2 regions of the Stenotrophomonas sp. FBCC-B152 genome follow, and region 1 is predicted to be linked to the other one. Evidence: predicted binding sites of a transcription regulator. Region 1 holds the regulator's gene; the other holds the start of a gene.
The links. The regulator FliA, encoded in region 1, starts transcription of late flagellar genes. The targets are predictions, from matches to a motif close to TAAAGTTTNNCNNNCNNNGGCCGATAA.

Region 1 (3,595 bases):
AGATCGACGATTCGGCGGTGTTTGCCGCACCCGCTCCGGTGGCTGTGGAGGACTTCGCCGCGCCGGTCGCTGCGATGACGGTTGCTGCCCCGGTCGAGCCGTCGCTGCAGGCCGCCAACGAACCGACGGTGCCCGCCGAGGTCATCACCGCCCCGGTGGCTGCCGTCGCCGCCCCGGTGACCTTGGTCCGCGACGACGAGGAACTGCGCCAGCTGCGCCATGAAGTGGCCGGCATGCGCACCGTCATCGAGCGCGAAATGAACCGCTTCACCGACGAGCGCCTGCGCGGTTCGGCGGTGCGTGCCGCCGCGCTGGACCTGATGGACGAATACGGCTTCGACGCCGGCATCTGCCGCGACGTGGCCCTGCAGATCCCGCTGGACACCGAAGCCCACCGCGGCCGCGGCCTGATGCTGGGCCTGCTGTCCAAGAAGCTGCCGATCGCCCCGGTCGACCCGCTCGAGGCCGGCGGCGTGATCGCCCTGGTCGGCCCCACCGGTGCCGGCAAGACCACCACCATCGCCAAGCTCGCGTCGCGCTTCGCCGAAGCCCACGCCGCCCGCGACGTGGCCCTGGTCACCACCGATACCGCCCGCATCGGCGCCCGCGAGCAGCTGTACGGCTTCGGCCGCCAGCTTGGCATCGCCGTGCATGAAGCCAACAGCGGCAGCGACCTGGCCCAGCTGCTGGAGCGCCTGAAGGACTACAAGCTGGTGCTGATCGACACCGCCGGCCTGGGCCCGCGTGACCGCGCCCTGGCCGCCCAGCTGCAGTGGCTGCGCGCCGCGCCGCAGATCCGCACCCTGCTGGTGCTGCCGGCCAACACCAGCTTCGGCGACATGGACGAGGTGGTCCGCCGCTTCAGCGGCGCCAACCCGCAGGGCGTGGTGCTGAGCAAGCTGGACGAGACCGGCCGCTTCGGCACCGCCCTGTCGGTGGCCGTCGACCACCGCCTGCCGATCACCTGGGTCACCGATGGCCAGGACGTTCCCGAAGACCTGCACCGGGCCAGTGCTGCCAATCTTGTACTTCGCCTTGAAGATTTGCGCCGCGCGGCCGATATGCCCTGCAACCCGGAGTTGAACCATGCCGTCGCGTGAGTATGAAAACCTGACCAGGACCTTCCCGTTGTCGGCCACCCGCAGCCAGCCGCTGGGCCCGGTCCGCACCATCGCCGTCACCGGCGGCAAGGGCGGCGTGGGCAAGACCAACGTGTCGGCCAACCTGGCCGTGGCGCTGGCCGACATGGGCAAGCGCACGCTGCTGCTGGATGCCGACCTGGGCCTGGCCAACATCGATGTGATCCTGGGCCTGCAGCCCAAGCTGACCCTGGCCGACCTGGTCGCCGGGCGCTGCACGCTGGATGAAGTGATCCTGGAAGGCCCCGGCGGCGTGCTGGTGGTGCCGGCCGCGTCCGGCCGCCGCCACATGGCCGAACTGCAGCCGGCCGAACACGTGGGCCTGGTCAACGTGTTCTCCGAACTGGAACGCGACCTGGACTTCATGGTGGTCGACACCGCCGCCGGCATCACCGACGGCGTGCTCACCTTCTGCCAGGCCGCCCAGGACACCGTGGTGGTGGTCTGCGACGAGCCGGCCTCGATCACCGACGCCTATGCCCTGATCAAGGTGCTCTCGCGCGAACGTGGCGTGGACCGCATCCAGGTGGTGGCCAACATGGTGCGCGACCCCAACGAAGGCCGCGTGCTGTATGAAAAGCTGAGCCGGGTCTGCGACAAGTTCCTGGCCGATGTCTCGCTGAACTACCTGGGCTGCGTGCCGCAGGACGACTGGCTGCGCCTGTCGGTGCAGCGCCAGCAGCCGGTGGTGAAGGCCTACCCGTCCAGCCCGTCGGCGCAGGCGATCGCCGAGATCGCCCGCCGCACCGCGCGCTGGCAGGCCCCGACCGAGCCGCGCGGCGGCGTTGAATTCTTCCTGGAACGCATCCTCAAGCAACGCGGGGTGACCGCATGAAAGGCGCCGCACAATACAAAGAGGTGCAGCGCGCCGCAGCCAACGAGTGCATTGCCCAGCACTCGGACCTGGTCCGGCGCATCGCCCACCACCTGGCCGCACGCCTGCCGGCCAGCGTTGAAGTCGACGACCTGATCCAGGCCGGCATGATGGGCCTGATCGAGGCCTCGCGCAGCTACGACGCCGACCAGGGCGCCTCGTTCGAAACCTATGCTTCGATCCGCATCCGCGGCTCGATGATCGACGAGATCCGCCGGGGCGACTGGGTGCCGCGTTCGGTGCACCGCCGTGCCCGTGACGCCGCCTCTACCATCCGCCGGCTGGAGCAGAGCACCGGCCGTGCCGCCAGCGCCACCGAAGTGGCCGCCGCGATGGACATGCCGCTGCCCGATTACCTGCGCCTGATGGAAGACGCCGCGCGTGGCCAGGTGCTGAGCCTGGAATCGCGGATCGAAGACCAGGGCGAGCTGGATACCGTCGCCCAGGGCGGCCCGACCCCGCAGCAGGTGCTGGAGCGCGGTGAGTTCGGCCGCGAACTGGGCAATGCGATCGGCCTGCTGCCCGAACGCGAACAGCTGGTGCTGTCGCTGTACTACGAGCAGGAACTGAACCTGAAAGAGATCGGCGCGGTGCTCGGCGTCAGCGAGTCGCGCGTCTGCCAGATCCATGGCCAGGCAGTGCTGCGCCTGCGTGGCCGACTGAAGATCTTCGAGGCGGCCGACGCCGGCCTCGAGAACACTTGATACCGAGGAAAGTGCTTTGAACAAGAACATGCGTATCCTGATCGTCGACGACTTCTCGACCATGCGTCGTATCGTCAAGAACCTGCTGGGCGATCTGGGCTTCACCAATACGGCCGAAGCCGAGGACGGGCATGCCGCGCTGGCCCTGCTGCAGAGCCAGCCGTTCGATTTCGTGGTCACCGACTGGAACATGCCGGTCATGACCGGTATCGACCTGCTCAAGGCGATCCGCGCCGACGCCAAGCTCAAGACCCTGCCTGTGCTGATGGTCACCGCAGAAGCCAAGCGTGAGCAGATCATCGAAGCCGCCCAGTCCGGCGTGAACGGCTACATCATCAAGCCGTTCACGGCTGCGACCCTGGAAGAGAAGCTCGGCAAGATCTTCGAGCGCCTGGCGGCCAGCGCCTGATGGAAACCCTTCGCGACAAATCGGCGCTGGTGCAGCGCCTGCAGGATGCCCTGGCCGCGCTGGAAAGCGGTGACGAAGCCGGTTGGCGCCGGGAAATCGACGCCCTGGCCGCGCTGCGCACCCAGCCGATGATGGCCGGGCTGAACCGGCTCGCCCGCGAGCTGGGCCAGGCGCTGGGCGAACTGCCCACCCTGCCCAGCGAAGCCGGCGAGCTGGACGATGCCTGCGCGCGCCTGGACCACGTGGTGGCGATGACCGAACAGGCCACCCACCGCACCCTGGACCTGGCCGAGGAATGCCGCGCGCTCACCGAGCAGCTGCGCGCCAACGGGCTGAGCCCGGACCAGGACCAGCAGCTGGACCGCATCCGCCACAACCTCACCGAGATCGCGCTCACCCAGAGCTACCAGGATCTCACCGGGCAGATCATCCGCCGCGTGGTGGGCATCGTGCGCCGCGTGCACGAAGG
Region 2 (3,595 bases), 1.9 Mb from region 1:
GCCCTGTTCGGCCACGGTGGCAGCACCGGCCGCCAGCTGGTTGGCCTGCACGGCATGGTCGGCGTTCTGGCGCACGGTGGAGGTCAGTTCCTCCATCGAAGCGGCGGTTTCCTCCAGGCTCGCGGCCTGCTGTTCGGTACGGCGCGACAGATCGCTGTTGCCCGACGCGATTTCGCCCGCCGCCAGGTTGATGCTGTCGGTCGCCTGCTGGATACGCCCGACGATGTCGGTCAGCTGGGTCACGGTGGTATCGGCATCGTCGCGCATCTGCGCGAACACGCCATGGAACTGGCCATGCATGCGGGCGGTGAGGTCGCCGGCGGCGATCGCGCGCAGCAGCGCGGAGATCTGCTGCAGGTTGTCGTCGCTCACCTGCATCATGGTGTTGAGGTTTTCGACCATGGCGCGGAAGTCGTGGTCGAAGCGCACGCCGTCGCCGCGCTGGCTGAAATCGCCGCGCGCGGCGGCACCGGCCAGGTCACGGATCTGGGTATTGATCGCGCGCAGGTTGGCCTTGGTGGTGTCCATCGCATCGGTGAACACGGCCTGGTCACCGGGCAGGCGGTCCATGTCCTGCGACAGGTCGCCCACGGCATAGCGCTGCATCACGTCGACAAGGCGACGGGTGACGGCAATGTTCGCCCCTACCAGCTGGTTGGTGTCTTCCACCATGCGCCCGTACTCGCCCGGGAATGCCTGCGCATCCATCCGGTAGCCGAGTTCGCCTGCTTCATGGCGCTGCGCCATCTCGCCCTGCGCGGCCATCACCGCACGCAGCTGGCCGCGCATGCGCTGCATGGACTCCAGCAGGCGCCCCACTTCGTCGTCGCGCGGCGGCGGCAGCGGGGTGTCCAGGCGGCCTTCGGCCACGTCCGCTGACAACCGCACGGCATCAGCAAGCGGGCGGATCGCCTGGCGGCGCAGCAGCACGTACACACTGCCGCTGAGCACCAGCGCCGCGCCCAGGCCAACGCCGAGGATGATCCACAGCAGCGAGCGCGCCTGTTCGGTGATCAGCGCATACGGCACGATCACGCCCAGCGCGAACCGCTCTTCGCTGCCACCGATGCGCAGCGGCACATACGCCTTCACGTTGCCTGCCGCATCCGGGGTGAACGCCTCGAAACGCTGGTCACGAGCCACGGCTGCAAGGACCTGCGCAGTGACGGCATCGTCGCGGCGCTGGCCGATCTGCTTGGCATCCTGCGCGGCCAGCACGATGCCGCCGGGCGAAATCAGTTCGACGTGGCCCTGCTCCATCGGGCGCAACGCCGCCAGACGCTCCTGCAGTGCAGCCAGGCCGACGTCCACGGTCACCGCGCCCAGGAACTGGCCGTTGTCGAGCACCGGGGTCGACAGCGTGGTCATCAGCACCTGCTTGCCGCCGATCTCATAACGGTACGGCTCGCTCACGGCCTGCCGCTTGAGCTCACGCGGGCGCAGGTACCAGTCGCCATCGCCGGGGACGTCATAGCCCTTGAGTACGTCCTGCACCGGCGCGCCGTCCTGCCAGGCCCAATAGCTCATGAAGCGACCGGTGGCGTCGTGGGCCTCGGCATCGACGAAGTCGGCGTCCCTGCCATCGAAGGCCTGCGGTTCCCACAGCGTGCCCATGCCCACCCATTCCGGGTGCGACTGCAGCTGCTGCTGCAGCACCTGTGCGGCGGTCGCGCGTGACAGGCCGCTGGCGCGGTGCTGCACCACCAGGCTGTCGGCCAGTGCCTGGCTGGTGGAAAACGCGGCCGCCAGGTCGGCACCGACCCGGCGCGATTCGGCCTCGGCCTGGCTTTCCATGGTCCGCCGCGAGGATTCGAGCAGCGCCTGGCTGGCTTCGCGGTAACTGAGGGCGGCGGTCACCCCGAAGCAGAGCATGGCAATCAGCGCGGTACCCAGCATCAGCCGGTTGGCGATGCTGCCGGGGCGCTTGGAAGCGGACGAGCGGGACGTGGACATGGGGGTGTTCCAGGCAGGAGTACAGAACAGCGCGCGCCCGTGGGCACCGCTACTACGTCACGCAGTCCATTGCGGCCCGTCCTGCACGGTGCAACGCACATGCAGGTCGGGTCATACGCTGGTAACGGCCCTGTGCTGGAGATGTTGAGCGCTGAATCCTGACCGGGTTCAGTGAGGCGGACGGCCACCCAGCCGCTCAACCAACGTCTGGCTGGCGGTGTTGAGTCCGATCACCTCGACCTGCGCCCCATGCCCGCGCAGTTTGCGGGTGACCCTGTCCAGTGCGCCAACCGCACTCAGGTCCCAGAAGTGGGCCTGGCTGAGGTCGATCAGCACCCGCGCCGGCACCTGCTGGAAATCAAAGCTCTCGCCGAACTGCCCCGCCGAAGCGAAGAACACCTGCCCGGTGGCCGTGTAGGTGCGCACCCCGTTGGCATCGGTGTGGTCGGTGACGACCAGCAGCCGACCCACCTTGCGTGCGAAGAACAGCGCCGACAGCAGCACCCCGGTCAGAACGCCCTTGGCCAGGTCGTGGGTAGCCACGGTCACCACCACGGTGGCCACCATCACCACCGAGGAGCTCATGGGGTGCACGCGGAACTCGGCAAAGGAACGCCAGTGGAAGGTCCCGATGCTGACCATGATCATCACCGCCACCAACGCGGCCATGGGGATCTGCCGCACCCACTCGTGCCCGTACACCACCAGCAGCAACAGCAGCACGCCTGCCACCAGGCAGGACAACCGGCCACGTCCGCCGGAAGACACATTGATGACCGACTGCCCGATCATCGCGCAGCCGCCCATGCCGCCGAACAGGCCGGCGGTGATGTTGGCCAGGCCCTGGCCGGCGCATTCGCGGTTGCGCTGGCTCGGGGTGTCGGTCATGTCCTCGACGATCTGCGCGGTCATCATCGACTCCAGCAGGCCCACCACCGCGAGGGTTGCCGAGACCGGCAGCAGCAGCGCCAGCGTGTCCCACGTCATCGGCACATCCGGGAACAGGAACGTGGGCAGGCTGTCGGGCAGTGCGCCCATGTCGCCCACGGTACGCACCTCCCAGTGCAGCCCGATCGACAGCGCGGTCAGCACCACGATGGCCACCAGCGGTGACGGCACCGCACGGGTCAACCGCGGCAACAGGTAGATGATGGCCAGCCCCGCCGCACACACCGCCCACACCTGCCACGAGCGCCCGATCAACTCGGGCATCTGCGCCAGGAAAATGAGGATGGCCAGTGCGTTGACGAAGCCGGTGATCACCGAACGCGACACGAACCGCATCAGCGCGCCCAGCTTCAGTGCGCCGGCGATGATCTGCAGCACGCCGGCCAGGATCGTCGCGGCGAGCAGGTACTGCAGGCCGTGGTCCTTCACCAGGTCCACCATCACCAGCGCCATCGCGCCGGTGGCCGCCGAGATCATGCCCGGCCGGCCGCCTGCGATGGCGGTGACCACGGCGATGCAGAACGACGCATACAGGCCCACCTTGGGGTCCACGCCGGCAATGATCGAGAAGGCAATGGCTTCAGGAATGAGCGCCAAGGCGACCACGGTGCCCGAAAGCAGGTCGCCACGGATATTGCCAAGCCACTGCTGGCGCGGGGAATAGGAGACAGGCATGGGGGGCCAGGCGGCAGAA

Region 2: a site for FliA is predicted at 2,075-2,101, ahead of NMB40_RS15530 (methyl-accepting chemotaxis protein). Genes of this name have one in related genera too.

The regions. Positions count from the first base shown of each region.
Region 1 covers NZ_CP101442.1:1,499,252-1,502,846, reverse strand. Annotated here, with positions in the region: gene NMB40_RS07185 (AAA family ATPase) at 1-1,100, shown strand, start outside; gene NMB40_RS07180 (MinD/ParA family ATP-binding protein) at 1,087-1,974, shown strand; gene NMB40_RS07175 (RNA polymerase sigma factor FliA) at 1,971-2,717, shown strand; gene cheY (chemotaxis response regulator CheY) at 2,734-3,126, shown strand; gene NMB40_RS07165 (protein phosphatase CheZ) at 3,126-3,595, shown strand, end outside.
Region 2 covers NZ_CP101442.1:3,386,548-3,390,142, forward strand. Annotated here, with positions in the region: gene NMB40_RS15530 (methyl-accepting chemotaxis protein) at 1-1,953, opposite strand, end outside; gene NMB40_RS15535 (SulP family inorganic anion transporter) at 2,122-3,576, opposite strand.